One region of the Desulfallas thermosapovorans DSM 6562 genome, then DNA from elsewhere that is predicted to be linked to it. Evidence: riboswitches for the same ligand, from Rfam matches in the RefSeq annotation. Region 1 holds a riboswitch; each other region holds the start of a gene.
The links. Region 1 has a riboswitch for cobalamin ahead of cobK (precorrin-6A reductase). Riboswitches for the same ligand answer to the same signal wherever they lie in the genome.
Positions count from the first base shown of each region.

Region 2: linked by a shared signal. The riboswitch ahead of LX24_RS08370 (4Fe-4S dicluster domain-containing protein) and the one ahead of cobK (precorrin-6A reductase) in region 1 are both predicted to bind cobalamin.
Region 3: linked by a shared signal. The riboswitch ahead of cobT (nicotinate-nucleotide--dimethylbenzimidazole phosphoribosyltransferase) and the one ahead of cobK (precorrin-6A reductase) in region 1 are both predicted to bind cobalamin.
Region 4: linked by a shared signal. The riboswitch ahead of cobU (bifunctional adenosylcobinamide kinase/adenosylcobinamide-phosphate guanylyltransferase) and the one ahead of cobK (precorrin-6A reductase) in region 1 are both predicted to bind cobalamin.

Region 1 is NZ_VNHM01000005.1:93,931-99,592, reverse strand. Features, by position in the region: gene LX24_RS05865 (FadR/GntR family transcriptional regulator) at 365-1,069, shown strand; gene LX24_RS05860 (TatD family hydrolase) at 1,440-2,204, shown strand; gene LX24_RS05855 (hypothetical protein) at 2,251-2,727, shown strand; cobalamin riboswitch at 2,834-3,034, shown strand; gene cobK (precorrin-6A reductase) at 3,398-4,165, shown strand; gene LX24_RS05845 (energy-coupling factor ABC transporter permease) at 4,317-5,039, shown strand; gene LX24_RS05840 (energy-coupling factor ABC transporter substrate-binding protein) at 5,054-5,335, shown strand; gene cbiQ (cobalt ECF transporter T component CbiQ) at 5,345-5,662, shown strand, end outside.
Region 2 is NZ_VNHM01000008.1:64,167-69,828, reverse strand. Features, by position in the region: gene vanR (VanR-ABDEGLN family response regulator transcription factor) at 1-338, opposite strand, end outside; gene LX24_RS08380 (MoaD/ThiS family protein) at 629-916, opposite strand; gene LX24_RS08375 (aldehyde ferredoxin oxidoreductase family protein) at 900-2,789, opposite strand; gene LX24_RS08370 (4Fe-4S dicluster domain-containing protein) at 2,782-3,078, opposite strand; cobalamin riboswitch at 3,195-3,382, opposite strand; gene LX24_RS08365 (poly-gamma-glutamate hydrolase family protein) at 3,525-4,166, shown strand; gene LX24_RS08360 (YcdB/YcdC domain-containing protein) at 4,269-5,662, shown strand, end outside.
Region 3 is NZ_VNHM01000002.1:148,919-154,580, reverse strand. Features, by position in the region: gene LX24_RS02610 (EcsC family protein) at 1-384, opposite strand, end outside; gene LX24_RS02605 (serine hydrolase) at 524-1,381, shown strand; tRNA gene LX24_RS02600 (tRNA-Ala) at 1,468-1,542, shown strand; gene LX24_RS02595 (pyruvate kinase alpha/beta domain-containing protein) at 1,890-2,435, shown strand; gene cobT (nicotinate-nucleotide--dimethylbenzimidazole phosphoribosyltransferase) at 2,439-3,515, opposite strand; cobalamin riboswitch at 3,630-3,820, opposite strand; gene fni (type 2 isopentenyl-diphosphate Delta-isomerase) at 3,925-4,974, opposite strand; gene LX24_RS02580 (ferredoxin domain-containing protein) at 4,993-5,517, opposite strand; gene LX24_RS02575 (hypothetical protein) at 5,650-5,662, opposite strand, start outside.
Region 4 is NZ_VNHM01000001.1:130,936-136,597, reverse strand. Features, by position in the region: gene LX24_RS00655 (LL-diaminopimelate aminotransferase) at 1-579, shown strand, start outside; gene LX24_RS00650 (translation initiation factor 2) at 646-900, shown strand; cobalamin riboswitch at 1,029-1,234, shown strand; gene cobU (bifunctional adenosylcobinamide kinase/adenosylcobinamide-phosphate guanylyltransferase) at 1,382-1,963, shown strand; gene LX24_RS00640 (cobyric acid synthase) at 1,963-3,498, shown strand; gene cbiB (adenosylcobinamide-phosphate synthase CbiB) at 3,501-4,460, shown strand; gene LX24_RS00630 (cobyrinic acid a,c-diamide synthase CobB) at 4,612-5,662, shown strand, end outside.

The sequences.
Region 1 (5,662 bases):
CGGAAATCAAATACATTTCTATGTGAGGCATTCTTTGCAAGATCGATGTATAGCTGCTTCCCGTATACTTCATCTTTCCACATCTTTATGGGTCACTGCACGGACTTTTACGGCCGGGTTTCCACCGGTTCAGAAAGTCTTTTTTGGGGTGATATTTATACAATGCAGGTGATTGGGAACGCTGCTATTGAAATAGGAAAAAATTAAGGCTTTAATTTAATGATATGACCAGCAGCACAGCAATTGTTAAGATTAGGGTTAAAGAAAAACTATAATCAGTACAAAAATAGGCCTAAGTCCACCGTACGAGTTAAATATGCTATAATTATTAAAGTATGTTTGCTGTAAGTACGGAGGGACACAAATGGAATTCAAACCAATCAAAACTAAAAAAATATACGAGGAAATTATCGATCAGGTTAAGGCCATGATTAACAGTGGCGCTCTGCAACCCGGCGACAGGCTGATGTCCGAAAGGGACTTGGCCGAAAAATTTCAGGTGGGCCGCTCCGCTGTTCGGGAAGCTTTCCGGGTGATGGAAGCTATGGGCATAATTAAAATCAAACCGGGTGAAGGAACTTATATCAGTGAACAACATGTTGAGATATTGCTGAATTCTTTCTCACCGGTGCTACCCGCAGACCGTGAGAACGTTCGGGAATTCATGGAACTGCGTAGAATTCTGGAAGTGGAAGCCGCAGGTTTAGCTGCGCAGCGTCGCAGTCCTGAACAATTAGAGACCATTAATATGTCTTTGCAAAGGTTAAAGAACGATGTGGAACAGGGTAATTTGGGCGGTGAGGCAGACTTGCAGTTTCATTTTACCATTGCCGAGGCTTCTCATAATTCATTTCTGCTGAAACTGATGAATACCGTCGGTGATGTTATGAGCCGTGTTTTATCCGCAACATTGCACGTACTGTATCAAAATCCCGATAACCCGCCGAGAATCATTAAAGAACATCAAGCTATATACGATGCCATTAAAAACAAGGATCCCGAAGGAGCCCGTAGGGCAATGTTTGAGCACTTGTCCAAGGCCGAAGAGTACCTGTTTAACAACATTTGAGTGTTACATTGTCATGCATAAATCAGTAGCAAGCAGGTAAAGATTTTGCATTCAAGGTAATTTTGATGCTTTGTTATGGTCATACCATAATACCAGTAGGAGAATAGGGGAATTATAATGCATTATAATAAAATTACTGGTGATTTTATCGTCGGAACCGAGAGGTTCCTGTTTTTTTTAGGGCTTTGAATTTGTATTGTTCCAATTCGCGCGGTTGCCGGCAGGAAATAATATGAATGTGCAGGAAATATACTATGATTGTATATTGCACCCGAGAAATTGGAGCCAGAGCCTTTCGGGAACTTGTCTACCAGCTCGATGTATCCCTGGTATCCTGACATTTAAGTGTTATGAAAGAGAGGTTTTTAAAATGTCAAAATGTTATATTGAAAGCCATACCCATGCCGGTATGATACCCCATGCAGGTTTTGGGATCATGGCGGAAAAAGGAATTGGCAAAATGGTGAGTTGCGCTATTGTTTTGGCAGCCCGGCATGCTGAAAGCTATTTTGACCATTTCAGAATGATTGACGGGTTTTACAGACAGTTGGCCGCTTCCTTTGGCATAGAACTTTTTTCGGCGGTGGGTGTACACCCGGCCGGCATTCCGGAAGATTGGCCCAGGGTGATTGACAGTTTGCCGGAGTTTATCAATCGTGATACCGTGGTAGCCATCGGAGAAGTAGGGATAAACCAAATTTCGACTTTGGAAAAGGATGTACTGCGGGCTCAGCTGGAGGTGGCCAAAAACTGTAATGTTCCGGTTATTATACATACTCCCAAGGAAAACCGGCCTGCTGTGGTGGATGAGATGTTAAATATAGCCGGGCGAGTAGGTATTAACCCTGCGCTAATGGTTATTGACCACGCCCATCTTGATATCATCGGACAAATTAATGATTTTGGTGCCTTGCCGGGGTTGACCATGCGGGAACAAAATCTGACCGCTCCGGTACTGGTGGAACATCTTGACCTGTTCGCTCGAGGAATGATGAACAGCGATTATAGTAATATCATGCCCAATGACCCGGCGGGGTTTGTAAACGCGGTGGAGTACATGCGTTCCCGTCAGGTTGATGAAAATTTGATTAGTGCACTGGCAGGAGGAAATGCCGCTCAATTGTACGGAATATAGCGCCCCAAAACGGTTATATCAATTTTTGTTAAAGGAGGGAGACCCGGTGGAAGAGACCGGTTGTTTTAACAAATTTTTAATTGTACGGGGTTCTATTACCGGGCAGGGCATGAGAAACGATATAAAGCGGGTATTAATTTTTATAATTGCAGCTGCCATACTTATGGTAGGCTGCTCACCCGGCAAAGATTATGTAGAAAACCCTGTTGTGCTTACTGAACAAGATATCAAGAATGCCGTTACCGAACTGATCAATGGTATTAACAGTGGCAATATGGAAATCGTCCAAAGGTATGTGGGCGCTGCAACTCCCGTTGCTGAAAAGCTGGTTGACCAATTGAGGGGTAATATCAAACTGCACAATGTGCGGGATATAACTGTTCAGGGTACCACTGCCCGGGCTACTGTTACTTTGGAGGTTGTCCCATTAAATATTACAAGGGATGTGACGCTGAGCTTCGATGCCACGGATGTGTTGCTATTAAACAATCCGTTGGGGTTGTTGTCCATATTGCTGCAATAGTCATCGGTTAAAAGCATGTGAAACAGTTGTCAGGGTGTATCAATGCCGCTACAGTATGGACAATATGGCATAAATGTGTTATTATTGCAAATATATATAATCTAATAACAAAGTTTACCGCTCGGGTGCCCCTGGCATGCTTAAACATAGTTTACCAGGGGATAACAGGGAACCAGGTGAAAGTCCTGGACGGTCCGGCCACTGTAAATGGCGAGCCACCTTTTGATTACCACCGGTTTAACCGGGAAGGATAAAAGGCGTGCAATGAACCATAAGTCAGGAGACCTACCCGGGTTGCACACATAAATGACCTCCCACGGAGAGGATTGGTGTGGTTATACTTTGCAGCCGTAATAATCGGTATTTTTACGGTAGTGTGAAGATAAGCCTTAGCTGACGTGGGAGCTAAGGCTTTAGTTATTGTTATACATGTAAACAGGTGCTGTGGCTCGAGAAGCGCACAGCTTAAATTCGGTTACATCTTCCGCTGTGTAGGCATGGTAACCCAAAGTTACTTGGGGCCGCATAACCAAATCAGCAAACCGGGCCTGTTCAAACGCACCGCTGATAGTTTTATTAGGGGGTGGTTGAACTGTGGTTTGCCTGCGGTCGCCGTGATTTTTAAACCCCCTGCTAATACCAGGGGGTTTTGTACTGGGAGTGGTTTTATTTGATTCTAGTTTTACAGGGTACAGGCGATGGAAAATTAATAACCCAAACACTTGTAGGGCAAGGGTACCGGGTGGGGGCCCTGGCCGCTACGGATTATGGCAGGGAACTGGCTGTAGAATACGGGGCTATCTTGGTAGATAAAAATTTGAACACCGGTACAGGTACCTGGCTGGAAGAACTGGGGGTGCAGGCCGTAGTTGACGCCAGGCACCCATTCGATGGAAAAGGGGAAGATGAGCTGGCCCGGCAGTGCCGGGCAAACAATATAATGTACCTGCGCATAGGCCGGGAGGAGACAGATATATGCCATGAACTGCTGCACCCGGTATCCTCCATGCCCGAGGCTGCCCAAAAAGCTGCCGGTTTAGGAAAAACAATTTTTTTGACCACGGGCAGCCACGATCTGGAACACTTCGTAGCACTGCAAAAAACACAAGGCATTCGATTAGTGGTAAGAGTATTGCCCGAGCACAAGGTGGTTAAAAAATGCCAGGACATGGGCATTCATACCAGGGACATTGTGGCCATGCAGGGGCCCTTTTCCAAACAAATCAACAAAGCACTGTTTAAAATGTACCGGGCTGCAGTGGTGGTCACCAAAGACAGCGGCCGGGCCGGGGGTACCGACACAAAAATTGATGCTGCCCTTGCTTTGAAAATTCCCGTTGTGATTGTCAAAAGGCCAAGTGCCACTACGCAGAGGGAGTACCGGTGGGATGAAGCTGTACAGGTCATTAACCAACAGCTACCATTACAACCCCGGTAAAAATTTACACAGCTTTATTACACGTTTAATGCGTTGTAGTTTTGTTTTATTACAATGAAAGAAGGTGCATTTATTGAAAGGTTTATTATCAATAACAACGGTATTTGAGGCAATAAGACCCAAATTTATTTGCTTGGCATTTGTTTATTTCATGCTGCTGGTGCTGGTGATACCGGAAAATGCTTACGCCATGCACATTATGGAGGGCTACCTGCCTTCGACATGGTGCGCGGCATGGTATTTATTAACCTTGCCATTTTTTATCATGGGACTGATTTCAATTAACAAAACAGTTGGTTTAAACCCTAAAATGAAAATGCTCATTGCCTTTGCCGGGGCCTTTGCCTTTGCCTTGTCAGCCCTAAAATTACCATCGGTGACGGGTAGTTGCTCCCATCCCACGGGTGTGGGATTGGGTGCTATATTGTTCGGCCCGGCTGCCATGGCGGTACTGGGGAGTATTGTACTGTTGTTCCAGGCGCTGCTTTTGGCCCATGGCGGCATTACCACCTTGGGTGCCAACGCCTTCTCCATGGCCGTGGTGGGTCCCTTTGTGGCTTATGGAGTTTTCAGATTGTGCCGGCGACTGGGCACACCCGTGTGGCTGGCTGTCTTTGCAGGTGCAGCCCTGGGTGATTTGCTCACGTACATTACCACATCAATTCAATTAGCCCTGGCCATACCGGATGCTGTCGGGGGAGTTGCGGCCTCCTTTACTAAATTTTCCGCGATTTTTGCCGTTACCCAAATTCCCCTGGCCATCAGTGAAGGATTACTTACTGTACTGGTCTTTAATTTACTGTATAATTACAATCAGAACGAGCTTATTGAGCTGGCCGTAATTCCTGATCACCTACAGGGGGAGGTGCGGTAATCGTGAAAAATAATATGCTGCGCAATAATCTACTACTGCTTGTTTTGTTGGCAGTCTTCATAGTACTACCGCTTATCATGGCCAACGGAGCGGCATTCGAAGGAGCTGACGGGCAGGCGGAAGAAGCTATTATGCAAATCAATCCCCACTATGAACCCTGGTTTTCCTCTATTTGGGAGCCACCCAGCGGGGAAATTGAAAGCCTGTTATTTGCTTTGCAAGGGGCGCTGGGGGCGGGCTTTATATGTTATTACCTGGGGTATATGAAGGGCAGTAAAAAATCCGAAAGGGATTAAATATCCGGTATGTTATTAATTGATCATTTTGCATACAACAACAGACTGGTTCGGATGCACCCCGGTGAAAAAACCCTCTTTTTTGTAATTACCATCGGGATTTGCCTGGCTTTGCCATCACTGGCCACATCCCTGGTTATCACGCTGTTGATGGCCGGGGTGGTGGTGTTTGGGGCCGGGGTACCATGGCGATTTTATGCCAAGCTGCTGATGGTGCCCAGCTCCTTTCTGATTATTGGCGTGTTGGCAGTGGCGGTTTCGGTAACCCGTGAACCACAGCAGTTTCTATGGGCCGTCCACCCGGGAAGTTTTACCGTGGGTATAACC
Region 2 (5,662 bases), on a different contig from region 1:
ACAAGTTCCAAAGGGCGAAATGGTTTAGTAACATAGTCGTCCGCACCTAATGTCAGCCCGGTAATCTTATCGATTTCTTCTTCTTTGGCTGTCAGCATGATAACCGGAAAATTGTGCTTATCCCGAATTCGCTGACAGATTGAAAAACCGTCTATATCGGGGAGCATGACATCCAAAATGGCGAGGTCTAGTTTTTCATTTTCAATACAGTTAAGGGCATCCTTGCCGTTATAAAACTTAAAGATATTATAGTTCTCATTTTTCAGATAAACTTCAACCAAATCGGCAATAGCTTGTTCATCATCAACTATTAAAATATTTGCAGCCAAAAGCGTCATCTCCTTTCTTTAGTATATATCCCCATAATAATTATACTGCGAAGCAAAAATCATTTTATAACTTTTCACTTATTGAAATCTTAAGATTTACTGAAGACTGCGATACTGTATTAATTTCGGCAATAGCTAATACGAATGATGAAACCTTAAAAAATTTATTAATGTCTATATATCATAGGACATCAAGTTATAGTATCCTTTATTACCCGGTAAAACTGGGTAAACGAAGGAGATAATAGGGAAATGGAAACTTCCTTAAATTTACACATGGCCACCTTGGCCTTAACTGATTAGCCACCCACGAGTAGCGGCGTTGTCAGCACTACCACATCACCTTCCTGCAAAATTACGTTAAATTGGTCCGGTTTTATCCTGTAACCATTAACAAATATCCAAAGAATTTTGTTTTCACCATTTAATAAGGAAGCTACTGCCTTCTCCATTTGGCCACCATACTTAGAAGAAATAATTTGCAGCAAAGTGTATAAGTCAAGGCTTTCATTTAGGTTTATGTGTTCTTCCCTACAGAAACCGGCCGCTGCGCAAATAACGGTATAGTATCTAATTTTTACCCTCATAATGTAATCCCAGCTCCCGCAGCTTTTTACCGGTAGGGACTCCTGCTTTATCCCAACCACGCAAAGAGTAATATTCGTCCAGCATTTGGTTATAACGAGCAAAGTCCAGCGACTCTCCTTCGGCGGGTCCACTTCCTATGGGTTCAAACATCCGAGCGGGCGGCATATCGTCATGCCTGCGCAGTCCCTCACGTATGTTGAACAAGCGCTCCAGATTCCATATTCGTTCTCCAATCAACTCCAGTTCAAGGACATCCACATCCCAACCGGTGGCAAAGGCCAGTAAATCCCGAAAATGCACCGGCAGAAGCGGTTTCATAGCAATGCCTTCAAGTTTGCAAAGGCCCAGGGAATCCACTACACAGTGCCAATTTTCATGCCAATACATTAATTGCGGTTTGGTTTCATATTTCATCCAATAATTAGGGGTAACATTAATACCCAGCAGTTCCTTAATATCTTTAGCATATATTTCGGGACCGACTTCATACATGGGTAAACCCTTAAGGTGGTCACCGCCCCGGGGCGAAACCGCAAAAGATAAAGCCATACCTTTGGTGCCGCGCACATCCACCGCCGGGTAATCCATACCTTTGCTATGCACCACCAGTTCCACTCCACCCATCTTTTTGGCGGCACGCAAGGCCCCTTCTGCCAGCAAGCCGCCAAAACCTTCGCGATGAGCTATCTTATTTATCAGTTCTATAATCAGTTTATGGCTGCCCCAGTGCAAGGGTTGGTTCAGGCCGGTATCACTGTCCTTGATTATACCTCGCTGGTATCCCTCCATGGCCCAGGCCACAGCGTTTCCTGTGGATATGGTGTCCAGACCCAGTTTGTTGCACAGCGTGTTGGCAAATAATATGCTTTCCATATTACCATTACCGCACTTGGAACCAAAAGCCGATATGGTTTCATATTCCGGTCCCTCACCCAGAGTACCGGCATAATCTCCACTACTTACCTTGTAAAACCTGCTGCAGCTCACCGGGCAGTTGAAGCATCCTTTACGCTTGGTTATATAGTTTTCCAGCAGCACCTCACCCCGCAAGTTTTCCCCTTCTTCAAAGGTGGATTGCTGGAAATTCCGGGTTGGTAGAAAACCCAGCATTTGGGCCAATCCGGTGATAGCTGTGGTACCGAATGTTGAAGCCACTTCATACAGGGGATCGTTTCGGATAGCTTCCACCGCACGTGCGACGGCCTCGCGAAATTGTGCCGGTTTGGCCACGCTAGTGCCCATGTTTCCCCTGACAGCAATGGCCTTTAAATTTTTACTGCCCATCACCGCCCCGGGACCGGTGCGGGCTGCTGCCCGGGCCAGATTGCATATAATAGCGGCAAAACGCACCCGGTTTTCCCCGGCCGGACCAATACAGGCTATTTGTATAGTGTTATCACCCAGCTCCTTTTTGATAGCCTCGTCAGTTGACCAGGTGTCTTTGCCCCAGAGGTGCCGGGCATCGCGAATGGTTACCCGGTCATTGTCCAGCCATAAATACACCGGGTGCTCCGCTTGACCTGTAATAATAATATGGTCATAACCAGCTTGCTTTAGTTCCGGACCCCAGTGACCGCCGCAGTTGGAATCCCCGAATATGCCGGTAAGGGGTGACTTGGCGGTAACTGTAAAACGACCGGAGCAGGGAGCCAACGTGCCAGACAGCGGTCCCACACCGAAAATGAGGGGTGCCTTCGGGTCAAAGGGGTCCATCCCTTGCGGGGCCAGATCATAGAGTAACCGAGCGTTAACACCGGATTGCCCCAGGTAACCATACGCCAGCTCAGCCGGTAGTTCTGTTGTTTGGTAGGATTTCGAGCTCAGATCCACCCATAACACCTTTCCTGCCCAGCCATGCCACTGTTTACTCATTGCCATTCCCTCCCGCCATTTCCAAAGCGTTAAATAAGCAGCTGCCTACACACGCCGGTACGCCCGAACCCCTTTCTTCCGGCAGTTCCTTTCCGCAGAAGCTGTCCAGGCACAACTGGTTGAACACCGGGTAATCCTTGCCTTCATCCTCCAGCTTCCAGATACGTATACCGGCTAAGCGTGGATTAACAAGCCCCTGATCCGTCCAAGCACAGGCCATCTCACAACGCCTGCATCCCCGGCAATTTTCCGGATGGATGATTATGCGATTTTGCAATGCGTTTAACACAGCCACTACCTCCCTTATTTTTTCTAACTCTTTAGTTGCACATATTTAAAAAAGCCCGGCCCCATATGGGCCGGACTTTTCCATCATCCGATCTCTTGCTACCGTATTTACGCGGTAGGTGTTATAGTTTATGGGCAGGTCTCCTGGCTTCCGGATCATTAAACTACTTGAGCCTTCCCCCTTTTAACAAAGGAGTGGTCTAATTCAAGGTTTTCCCCGGTTACAGTGGCGGGACCGCTCAGGACTTGCACCTGAATTCCCTATTCTTCCCTTTAAAAGGGACACCCAAAAACCTGAGTATTATTCTTTTATTATATTTATTTAACTTAAAGTTCCAAATCCCTTCAATTTTGCAATATTTTTTTCCGGCATCAAATATAGATGGTATAATGTACCGGTTAATATAATCTTGCACTTACAGCAGTGAAATAAAAGGGGTGATTCATGTGCCGGATCGCTATGGAAGTTTTCAAGAATTACAGGCGGATAAACAAGAAAACGTGGACTATCGCATCAAGTTAAGAAGCGGCAAGTACCCTGTCCTGATTATGGCACCCCACGGTGGCATAATCGAACCTTATACCGCGGACATTGCCGGGTGGATTGCCGGGGATGATTTTGCCCTTTACGTTTTTGAAGGTGTTAAAGCCGCCAGCAGCAAGGAACTACATATCACCAGCCACAACTTCGACGAGCCCCGGGCTCTGGCGGCCGCAGCCCGGGCGGAGATAGTTTTAACCGTGCACGGACTGCGCAATGGTACCGAGGAGTTCATCATGGTGGGCGGCCTCGATGAGGAACTGGGTAATGGGGTAAAAAAAGCACTTCGGGAGGCGGGTTTCACCATTAAAGAAACCACTGCCCAGTACAGGGGCCGGCGGCAAGCCAATATCTGCAACCGCGGTCGCAGGGGTAAAGGTATCCAGTTGGAAATCACCTTCGGCCTGAGAAAACGGCTATTTGATGATGTTCACTTAAGACAACGTTTTGTTAGCACCGTGCGCTCTTTTTTATGGGATAGCTTACAAAATTTATCCTTTGGCAGGGATACGTTAATATATGAAGAAAATAACAATACGGATAGATAACAGCACAGTCACCTCACCAGGCACCGGGGTGACTTTTTTTGTACAGGGGGTGTTGCATAAAGTATTAACCAATACCGCATTTATTTCTAAGGAGGGTTCAACTTGCGCAAGCCACTAATTCTTTTCGTTTCGTTTATACTACTGCTTTGTTTTAGCACAACAGCACCGGCCCAGGAAGAAAACCGTAAAATCAGTACCCGGGAGGAGGCCATTAGCCATGCGGTTCAATTGTTCCCGGAAATAATCAGGGGCAAGGAAAATTTACTGCATGTAGACTTCAGCAGTGACCAGCACTTTGGCGGACACACATGGACAGTTACTTATAGCCGGAGCGAACCGTTACCATACAGGCTATCCATCAGTTTTAGCGCCGAAACGGGACAACTGGTTAATTTTCACTACATTCCCGACAAGTACCCCGGCGATACCCGGGTGCTCAGCCGGGACGAGGCTAAAAAAATCGCGGATGATTTTATCAAAAAACACCATCCTGATAAAACCGGTAAAATAGCAGAGCAGGAAATAGATCCGGCAGCTTATTATGACGGCAGCATTAATCTGATTTATTATTTCAGCTGGCACCAGCTAGTTGACGGGAAACAGTTTGACGCCAATACATTAAGTGTTGGAGTTAACGCCATATCGGAACAGGTGGTACATTTTTATTGCCAGTGGATGGACAATGTCGATATACCGCAACACCCTGTCATGGACCGGGATACTTTTACCAGCCAGGTAGTGAACAAACTGGGGTTATACCCCTGTTATATTATAAACCCAGGTTCTCCAACCCCAGGCGCCAGATTGATATACAGATTAAACAGCGCTTACAACGCCTTTGATGCGGCCAGCGGCAACCCGCTGGATTATGAGGGCAAGGAAATTTCAATCGAGGAAGCCCGCTTGTTTACCCAACAACTCACCCCCGTGCCCGCCTCCAAAACTAAACCGGACCGGCAGCCGAAACAGGGAACCATTGCCCCGGACAAACTGCCGCAAATAGCGGAATCCTTTTTTAAAAAGTTAGGCATTGAGGGTGCGGTCAGGCGTTCCGGCAGCGGGCACAGCAGCGGCCCGGGCTACAGTATGGAATACTGGTACTATTCGGTGGAACAGAATAATAGTTCACGCATATCCGGTGAAATTAGTGTCGGGATTGATACCAGCACCGGTGATATGGTTGATTATCGCAATCGCCAGGCCGAGAGCCGTGGTGCCACCGGAGAAGGTATAACACGGGATAAGGCCCTGGCCGCAGCGACCGCATTCCTATCCAAGGCCAGCCCGGAAAACACCGAAAACATGTTACTAAGAAATATCCCCGCTTTTCATGGAAAAGAACCCGCTTATAGTTTCAGTTGGGTAAGGCTGGTAAACGGGGTACCTTTAATGGATGATATGGTGCATATCATCGTGGACCGTTATACAGGTGAAGTAACTGAATACCACAAGACACAACGAGCTGTAAGTTCTTTCCCCGGCACCAGGGACATCAT
Region 3 (5,662 bases), on a different contig from region 1:
CACCGCTGATTTGCCGATGGTTTTACCGGCTGCATCCGCACCAACCGCTGAAGCCATTACCCATAACGCTTCCCTGGACACCCTGGACAGGTTTAAATCGCGCCCGTATACAGCGGACATTTCCAAAATCATCTCTGCAGTAAAGTATCCCACCGCCGCCATATCCAGTGCCGTGCCGCCCACCAGGGTTACAAGCGTGCCAACAACCGGCACGGCGGCGGGTAAAGCGGTAATCGCACCACTGGCCGCACACAACCTGCTCTTACGGGCAATAATTAGTTCGCATAACTCCCGGTTGGTCAGGTCCGGGTGTTGCCTGCGTAATTTTTCCACACTACGACGTACATCTTCTTTATTTATCATAGCAAAGGGATTAAATAGCATATTTTAGCTCCATACTTAAACTGACATTTTTTTTCGCAATTTGTGATTCCGCTTGAGTAAAAAACCGTGTACTGGACTATATTTACTTATTATGGTAATATTGTAATAATTAAACAAAATAAATACGGGAGGCTTACCCTTGCGCTTTAATAAAACTGCTTTATATGCGTTGTTAACGGTGTTGCTGCTAACCGGCGCCGCAGGTATCAGTGAACCGCTTAAAAAAAACTCCTCCGCGGTACCTGATTACTCACCGCTGCAAGAACAAATCGCCGGTTACCTGGATAAACAACCCGGTGTTTACGGGCTTTACTTCATTGATATAAATTCGGGCCGGGGGTTTGGGTATAACTCCCGTACAGTCTTTCATGCCGCCAGCACCTTTAAGGTACCTATGAATCTATACCTTTACCGCGCGGCGGACCAGGGGCAGTTAAATTTGTCCGAGCGGCTGTTTTTCAGGGACAAGCACCTTGAAGGTGGCACCGGAATACTGCAAAACCAACCGCCCGGAGAAAGTTATACCATAGCCCAACTGGCCGATTACTCCATACTCTACAGCGATAACGTGGCCACTAATATTTTATTGGATCGCCTGGGCAAGGAAAATGTAAAAGAATTTATGCGCTCCCTGGGTGGACAGGTGGTGGACAATGAACAAAACATCACCTGCCCCCGTGATTTAGCGCTGTACATGCAGGAGGTACTGCGCTTGGCCCGGCAACCGGCAGGGGAAAAGCTGTTGGAAAACCTGTTTGACAATAAGCTCAAAGACCGCATCCCCGCGCCTCTGCCTCCGGATATAAAGGTGGCCAATAAAATAGGTACCTGGCCTCCATCTGAAACGTATAATGATGTCGCCTACGTTGCCCATCCTAAACAGCCCTATATACTAGTGGTTACCAGCAAAGAAACACCCGGTTATAGGGAAGCTGTGGCGGTCATCCGTCATCTTTCTGAATTAGTATACCGGTATCAAACCAGTGCAGCAATCTGACTGGCTTATATTGTTTAATCCACACTTAGCCCTTGATTATCAGTGAATTTTATGCTATTATAGTTTCTGTTCATTAAATTGTACAGGGGCGTGTAGCTCAGCGGGAGAGCATTGCGTTCGCAACGCAGGGGTCGGGGGTTCGAATCCCCTCTCGTCCACCAAAAAGGCCGTCAGGCCTTTTATTTTTTATTCATCATAACACATTTTTTAATTTAGTTCACCAGCCCCGTCCTGCCAGTTACTGCACAGGCTAACAACATAATAATCAAATAGTTTTCTATGTAAATACCGGTCATCTGTCGGATAAAATACCTGCCTTTGTCACTTGTTTGACAGATAAAACCCTGTTTTTACATATATAATAGCAGTGACAAGATACTCCCAAGTTTTTAAATGATACTCCTCTTCCAACGCTCCTTCTAGGGGGCGTTATTTTTTTAGCCCAGTGCTTGTCAAATTGTAAGCACTGGGCTAAAATGGGGGTTAAAAACATACCGGGAGGTTTTTTATGTACTGGGAAAAAAAAGGCCCCGAAAATACCGATGCGACCATAAAGGCCGCACTGGAAAGGGCTAACCAAAGAAATATCAATTACCTCGTCGTAGCGTCCAGCAGCGGGGATACCGCCCGCAAATTAATTGATTGCGGCCGCCGGGTGGTATGTGTCAGCTACCATGTGGGCTTTGACAACCCGGGCAGCAGGCGCATGAGTGACGAAGTTCTGGCCGAGCTCAATCAAAAGGGCATCCAGGTATTATTTACCACCCACCTGTTGGCCGGAGTGGACCGGGCCATCCGCAATAAATTCGGTGGTGTTTACCCCTCCGAAATTATGGCCCAAACCCTGCGCATGCTGGGCCAGGGGGTTAAAGTATGTGTGGAGATTAGTGGCATGGCACTGGATGCCGGGCTAATTCCATATGGGGAAGAAATCATTGCCATCGGCGGAACGGGCAAAGGCGCCGATACCGCTGCGGTCATTGCGCCCGCCCATTCCAACCACTTCTTTGATACCAAGGTAAAGGAGATTATCTGCAAACCCAGGGAGTTCTAAATACTACCTATGCTCCTGGAGCAGCTTTTCTTCGTCCATATCCATAACGCCGGCTTCCTGGAAAGTAACCATTTCATCCAATACCCGGCAGGCAGCGTCAATAATATGCATAGCCAGGGCTGCTCCGGTTCCTTCTCCCAAACGCATCCCCATGTGTAGCAAGGGGGTCAGCCCTAAGAGTTCAAGCATTAACCCGTGACCGGGCTCACCGGACAAGTGAGAAGCCAGCATATAATTTTTGGACTCGGGCTTTATGGCAGCGGCAATTAGAGCAGCCGCCCCGGTAATAAACCCGTCAACCACTACCGGCACTCGATTAGCTGCACAACCCAGCACTACTCCGGCCAGGCCGGCTATTTCCAAGCCACCCACTTTGGCCAGAACATCCACGCCGTCAGCCGGATCAGGACGATTTATTTCCAAGGCCCGGGTTATAGCCCGGCGCTTCTTATCCAGCACCTCGTCATTGATCATGGTTCCCCGGCCGGTTACATCATTGACGGAATACCCACCCAGCACAGCTAAAATGGCACTGCTGGGTGTAGTATTGCCTATACCCATATCACCCAGAGCCAGCAGTGTGGCACCCCGTTCTATTTCGGCCCGGGCCACTTCAATACCCACTTCCAGCGCCGCCACAGCCTCATCCCGGGTCATGGCCGGCCCGGCGGCAATGTTACCGGTGCCCGCCTTGACCCGGCGCTTTAATACCCCGGGTATATCTACATCGGCCGCAACACCCACGTCCACCACCGTAATGGAAGCTCCGGCATGCCGGGCCAGCACTCCGATACCGGCCACCCCATTGATAAAAGCGGGCAACATTTGCCAGGTCACATCCCGGGGCGCTGCGCTTACCCCTTCATCCGTCACACCGTGATCACCGGCCATTACTATAACAGCCCGTTTACCAATACGCGGGCGCGGCTGGCCCAATATACCGGCCAGTTTCAGGGCTATCTGCTCCAATTGACCCAGGCTGCCCGGGGGCTTGATTAAGCTATCCATCCGCTCCTTTGCTTGGGCCATGGCCACATCATCCAGCATCCCAATCTTGTTGACGGTTTCAGTCAGCAGCATAAAAAAACCTCCTGTAAATAAATTTTTACTATGCCCGGTAGAGATAAAAAAGTTCACAGCCATACAAGGCCGTGAACTTTACCATCATCCACCGATATACCCTTTCATTAATAAGAGTCTACCGCACAGCAGGCAGGTCTCCTGGCTTCCGGATCGACACCTAAAGCGCCGCCTTCCCGGCGATACATCACCAGTGGCTATAAATGGCGCGGGCTACCCGGTTACAGTGGCGGGACCGCCCGGGAATTGCACCCGGTTCCCTATTCTCCCTTTTCCCAAAGGGCACCTGCTGTGGTATTCAATTGTATGAAATATATCCTAATTCACCTGGGCCCTATTATAGGGTCAATCATAACCCATATAGTTATTCCACACCACCTTGGCAATTCCTGCTTGCCCGCAAAAAAAATCAACGCCTGGCATAACAATCAATATCAATACCACGCCGCTTAAGCCATGCTGCGGTTAACCCGGTAATCACCAGAGGGCGTCTGGCCAGAGCCGCCATGTGCGAAGCCCCGGTAAGCATCATCACCCGCTTGAGGCCGGAGATTAATTCACCGATATAATGAACCAGCCCCTCGGGTCCCCTTTTCTTTAAGACCCGTAAAAAAGGCCCGGCCAGCGCCACCAGGGAAGCCCCGGCGGTCAGAGCCTTGGCAGCGTCCTCCGCTGTGCGCACTCCCCCCGAGGCCACCACGGATATTGTTTTACCGGCATTAAGGGCCTCTAGTAAACTAATGGCCGTGGGTATACCCCAACGCTCCAGGGCAATACCCCCCTTGCCGCCACGCCTTCCCTCAATGGCTGCAAAATTGGTACCGCCCCAACCGCTGACATCTATGTAGCGCACTCCGGCATCAGCCAAAGCAGCTACCGTCTCCCGGGCCATGCCGCAACCGACTTCTTTAACCAGTACCGGTACGGGTAAATTCGCCGCCAGGTTCCTGATATTTTCCAGAACACCGCTAAAATTCATTTCCCCCTCGGGCATAGCCAGCTCCTGGTTCACATTAAGATAAAGCTGGATACCATCGGCATTAATCATTTCCACGGCTTCCAGCGCCTGTTCCAGGGTGCAAAGGGCGCTCAGATTGGCCAGCAGCAGGCCTTCGGGATTAAACTCCCTGGCCACGGAAAAAGTATCCCGCACCGCCGGATCATCCAGCGCTGCCCGCTGGGACCCCACCGCCATGGCAATTCCCGTAAAAGCAGCCGCCCTGGCTAACTCCCGGTTAATTCCCAGTACACCGGAATGCCCCCCGGTAATGGCGTTAATCATCAGTGGTGCCTTCAGTTTTTTACCCATGAAACTGCATGAAGTGTCCAGCTTGTCCCAATCCAGCTCAGGCAGCGCATTATGCACCAGTAGAAGATCGGCAAAACCGGAATGATGTAGCACCTCGGGCAATTCCATGGCGTATCGGATGTGCTCAAGCTTTCTCTTTTTCCTGGTTATAGCCCGCGCCCCCCACAGCTATTTTACCGGCCGGTCAAAATATATATTTTTGCTGGTGGCCGAGATGGGGATGGCACAAACAATGGCCCCCTTGACCAAACCCATTTTTTTAGCCACCACAGCCGGCCGGTACATAACCCGGTTATCGACATTCAGGATACCCGCAGTTTTAGCCGCCGAACCAAGGGCAATCCCCAAGTCCATCACCCGCCAGGCGCATAGCGGTCCTAAAAAATCCGGCCCCTGGCGGCTCTCCAATTGAGCACATTGCTCATGTCCACAGGCACCACAATCAAGACCCAGGGGGACATTTTCGCGTAACGACACGAATAATACGGCTTCCGAATGCCGGATGTTTTCCGCGTCACGGTCAAAATTAACTTTACCGGTTTCCCGGCCGAATTTATCCATTTCATCGGCCAGTCTTTGAAGGTCGTCACCCGACAACACTTGAATGTCCAAATAATCCTGCCCCAAGCATTTGGGTGCAGTTCTGGCGGACACCGCCATAAGCTCGGCAACCGTATGCATGATACCGGACAATTGATAACGCCTCCCACTGCCAATTGGCATTTTTTATATCATACCACATGCCGGCAGGGGAGCCAAAAACAAAAACGTTCAGCCGGGGATCGCCTGCTAAACGTTTATGCTTGCACCATAGTTCACACTTAATTACATAACATAT
Region 4 (5,662 bases), on a different contig from region 1:
TGTCACGATATTGCCTATTGCGAGCTGGCCTTTGACGGTTATAAACCCGTTAGCTTCCTTGAAGTACCCGGTGCTCGGGAGGTGGGCATTGAATTTTATTCTTTGTCCAAAACATATAACATGGCCGGGTGTCGGGTTGGATTTGCCGTGGGCAATGCGGGTATTTTGGAAGCATTGAATAAAATAAAAACCAATATTGATTATGGTGTGTTTAACGTTGTGCAGGAGGCGGGCGTAGCAGCCCTGGAGGGCCCCCAGGATTGTGTTCGGGAAAATGCGGAGTGTTATCGCCGGCGCCGGGACGTGCTGGTGGACGGCCTGGCTAAACTGGGCTGGGAGGTCCCCAGACCTAAGGCTTCTATGTTTGTTTGGGCGCCCCTACCTAAGGAGTGTAGTTGTTCCTCAAGGGAATTTGCTTTAAAACTATTGAACAGTACTGGTGTTTTGTTGATCCCGGGCACTGCCTTTGGGGAGATGGGCGAGGGTTACCTGCGTATTGCTTTAGTGCGGGACGAGCCTGTATTGGAAGAAGCAGTGCGCCGTATTGGCGAATTTTTACGCTCCGGGGTACCGGCCTGATATGTCTATTTAATTACCACCTGTCATATAATAAAACTATTAGAAGACGGTCAAGGTGGTGTTGCGATGGAAGAATACCCGGATGTACAGTATTTCCAGCGCAGGATACAGGAGTTGGAGGACAAAGTGGACCAACTTCGTCTTAGCCGCAGGGTATTGATGAACTTGGTTGAAAAGGTGGAAAAAGAAAAGACATTCTTTTTGGCCAGGCTGGAGAAGGAAAACCGCCGGTTGCACCGGAATAATTACAAGTATGCTTGCTGGTTATTGAAGAAAAACAGGCAGATTATGGAACTGGAAGCGAAAATTAAAGATCAATAAAAATACTTATTTAAGACGACCCTAACAATGGGTCTTTTTTTTTAAGTTATGATATAATTTTGTATGAATGGGGCCAAGTTGTTGCATTTGGATAAAGCTTGGCACAAATGTAAAACAAAAGGTTAAATTTATGATCTTTTTTCACAGGTGCCCGGCGGGTGCGCCACAGTACCCGGGGGATAATAGGGAATCAGGTTGAAGCCTGAGCGGTCTTGCGCCACTGTAAGCGGGTAGTCGCCATAGCCGGTACATCCGGTCCAACCACTCTTCGGGGGAAGGTGTATGTCGGCAATGACCCGTTAGCCAGGAAACCTGCCTGTGATTGCCAATAACCTGCGTGAGATGGTGATGGCTTTCTTTAATGGGGCGCTTAAACTCCAGTTTTGGAAAGCTGGAGTTTTATTTTATTAAAATTAATAAATTGTTTAGGTGCGTAGTTGTTCAAATTATATAAAACGTTTAAGATGGGGGAGATATTCTTTTGTTAAGTGAAATAGTGCTGGTTATTGGTGGCACGCGCAGCGGAAAAAGTAGATTTGCTGAAAAATTGGCCGCAAGGTCCGGCAAAAATGTTGTTTACTTGGCTACCGCCGGCATACATGATGATGAAATGGCCCAGCGGGTTAAAGAGCATCGCCTGCGCCGGCCGGAAGCCTGGCGCACGGTGGAGGAAACACACAACCTGACCGGTGTGCTGTCAACGCTGCCCCCGGGAACTGTGGTGTTGATAGACTGTATAACCCTTTGGATGTCTAATTTATTGCTGGATGAAAATATGCCCCGCCCCGGTGCAGGTGGACTGGAAAAGGAAAACCATATTACCACCGAGGCCAGGGAGATTGTTCATGTAGCCCGGGATAAAAATTTACATTTGATCATGGTTAGCAATGAGGTGGGTTGTGGTCTGGTGCCTGAATATGAACTGGGCAGGTCATACCGCGATATTGCGGGACGGGTCAACCAGCTACTGGCCGAACTTGCCGACCGGGTATTTTATATAGTGGCCGGCCTGCCGCTGGAGTTAAAATCAATGGCCTCAGGCGGCGCACAAAGGGGGGTATAATGGTGGCAGCCAAAACAATAATGGTTCAGGGAACGGCTTCCCACGCCGGTAAAAGTGTTTTAACGGCTGCTTTGTGCCGCATTTTTTACCAGGATGGTTACCGGGTGGCACCGTTTAAATCCCAAAATATGGCTTTAAATTCATTTGTCACCGCTGACGGCGGGGAAATGGGCCGTGCACAGGTGGTACAGGCCGAGGCGGCCGGTGTGCCGCCCAGCGTGGACATGAACCCCATTTTGCTAAAACCTACGGGTAACGCTTCGTCCCAGGTGGTGGTACTGGGACGCCCGCTGGACAATTATAACGCCTGGGACTATCATCAAGAGCTGGCAGGCAAACTATGGAGTGTGGTTACCGTAGCACTGGAAAGGCTGCAAAACGATTTTGATATTGTGGTTATAGAGGGGGCTGGCAGCCCGGCGGAGGTTAACTTGCAGGCCACTGATATTGTAAATATGAAGGTTGCCCGTCAAGCCGGGGCACCGGTATTACTGGTGGCTGATATCGACCGGGGCGGCGCCCTGGCGGCAGTAGTGGGTACTTTGGAATTGCTTCCCCCCGGGGACAGGGAGAGGGTTAAGGGTATCATTATAAATAAATTTCGCGGTGATGTGAATTTATTTCAACCCGCTATTAAATTCCTAGAACAAAAAACAGGGGTGCCGGTATGCGGCGTAGTGCCCTATTTTGATGATTTATACATACAGGACGAAGATTCGGTGGTTATGGAGAGAAAGAATTACCTGGCCGTTAATGATGGTGACAAAGTGGATATTGCCGTGTTGCGCTTGCCCCGGATCTCCAACTTTACTGATTTCGATCCCCTGGAAAGTGAACCCGGCGTGTATTTGCGCTATGTGGGCTGTGATGATACGCTGGGTCAGCCGGATTTGGTTATTATACCTGGTAGTAAAAATACCATTGAGGATCTTCTTTATCTCAAACAAACCGGGTTGGCGGGTGAAGTGGTGCGATTGGCCCGCCGGGGAGTGCCGGTGGTCGGTATTTGCGGCGGCTTTCAAATGCTGGGCCGTGAGCTTAAGGACCCTTTTAAAACCGAATCATCCATTGAACATATTCCCGGGCTGGGGCTGCTGGATATGCAAACAACCTTTGCCAGGGAAAAGGTGACCAGCCAAGTACAAGCTACGGTGGCCGGTGATGGTGATTACCTGGGCGGTTTCGGCGGGCACCTAACAGGTTACGAGATTCATATGGGCCGAACCGAATTGGGTGCCCAAGCCAGGCCCGCTTTTATAATCGAAACACGTTCCGGTCAACAGGTGGATGTGCCGGACGGGGCGCAAAATGCCGAAGGGTCTGTATGGGGCACATATATACACGGTATATTTGATAATGATTTATTCAGGCGGCACCTGGTTAATATACTGAAAAAGAAAAAGGGTCTGGATACTGAGGGGCAAGCAGCCATAATAAGTACCGAACAAAAAAAACAAGCGGGTTATGACCGGTTGGCTGAACTGGTGCGTAATAGCCTGGATATGGGGCTAATTTACCGCTTAATGGAAATATAAAGATGAATATATTTGTTTTATTTGCCCTGGTCGGTTTTATAATTGATTTGTTGGTTGGAGACCCGCCCCGCTTACCCCATCCGGTGGTATATATCGGCCGGGGTATTGCCCGCCTGGAGAAGGTGGCCAGGAGCGTTGCCTCATCCCCTTTGGCCCTGAAAGCAGCGGGGGTGGGTATAGCCATAACGGTGGTTGTGGTTAGTTTTGGTGTTACCATGCTTATTTTATGGGCAGCCCGGCAGGCCAGTTATTATGTTTATTTGTTTTTGGGAGCCTGGATTGTTTCCACCACTTTGGCTACCAGAGGTCTTGCCGAAGCGGCAGGTACCATAAGGCAACTGCTGCTAGCGGATGATCAGCAGGTGGCCCGCCGGCAGGTGGGCTATATCGTGGGCCGGGATACCGAATCAATGGATAGGGAGCAAATGGTGCGGGCTACTGTGGAAACCGTGGCCGAAAATATTAACGACGCCGTGGTGGCACCGCTTTTTTATGCTTGCCTTGGCGGGCCTGCTCTGGCCATGGCCTACCGGGCGATAAACACGCTGGACTCTATGCTGGGTTACAAAAATGACCGGTATTTGTACTTGGGATGGGCGTCAGCCCGGCTGGATGATTGGGCGGGATATATACCGGCCCGTCTGACAGGCCTGGTACTGCTACTGGCCGCCTGGTTGTCGGGAAGAGATTGGAAGCGGGCACTGAGGGCATGGCGCAGGGATGCCGCCGGTCACCCCAGTCCCAACAGCGGCATACCCGAGTCGGTTATGGCCGGGGCTATACATGTCAGGCTTGGGGGATGTAATATCTATGACGGGGTGGCTTCATTTCGCACTTATATGGGTGACCCGTTGGAGGAGTTCAGGCCGGATCATATTGTCCGGGCGGTGGACATGCTGTACCTGTCCTCGACCTGTGCTGTGATTTGCCTTGTGGTACTGGCCTGGCTAGTCATAAATTAAGCTACTCGCCTGGTACCAGTGTGATGTATTGCCTGAATACTGTACTTGCATGTATACCATACCTGTTTAAACGGTACGGCAAAATTAAACGACCTTGGTGGGAGCATAAAAATTTAAACATGTTAATTTATTAGATAGAAGGTGATAAGTAATGCCAAATTTTCCCCGCCTGATGATTGCCGGGACACATAGCGGAGCAGGTAAAACCACTGTAGCCACAGCAATAATGGCTATGCTCAGCGCTTCCGGCATGCGGGTTCAGCCCTATAAAGTGGGACCTGATTATATTGATCCCGGCTTTCACCAGGTGGCCACCGGGCGGATTTCCAGGAATTTGGACACCTTTTTCCTGGGAGAAGACGGGATAAAAGAAGTGTTCACCCGCTCGGCGATGGGTGCGGATATTAGTATCATAGAAGGGGTAATGGGTTTGTATGATGGCATTGGCTCCACGGACGAGGGTAGTTCCGCCCGGGTGGCCCGGTTACTTCAATGCCCGGTGGTGCTGGTTATGGATGCCCGTTCCATGGCGCGCAGCGCCGCTGCGGTGGTTTGGGGCTATGCCAATTTGCCCGGTGGTATTCCATTGGCCGGTGTTATTTTAAACCGGGTGGGCAGCCCCCGGCATCTGGCTATATTAACAGAGGCCATTGAGTGCAAAACCGGGGTGCCGGTGCTGGGGGGGATATTACGTGATCACGAGTTACACCTGCCGGAGCGGCATCTGGGATTGGTGCCCAGCGTGGAGAACAGTGATTGGCCCAAGATAATGCAAATGCTGGGACGGCGGGTGGCCTGTGGTGTATCAGGGGAAAGGTTGGTAAATCTAGCCCGTAGTGCCCCCGGACTGGAGGCCCGGCAGCAAATTTTTGCGGTGGAACCGGGCACAACTGTGCAATTAGGTATTATCAGAGACAAGGCCTTTAATTTTTATTACCAGGATGGGCTGGATTTACTGGCGGCCATGGGAGCTGAGCTGGCTCAATGCAGCGCGCTGAAAGACCGGTCCCTGCCCGGTGAATTGGACGGACTTTATATAGGTGGCGGTTTCCCTGAAATGTTTATGGAACAATTATCCGCCAATACAACTTTTATTGATGATTTAAGGCGCCGGGTAGCCGGTGGAATGCCTGTTTACGCCGAGTGTGGCGGTTTAATGTATCTTTGTGATACGGTAACTGATTTTACCGGGCGCCGGTTAA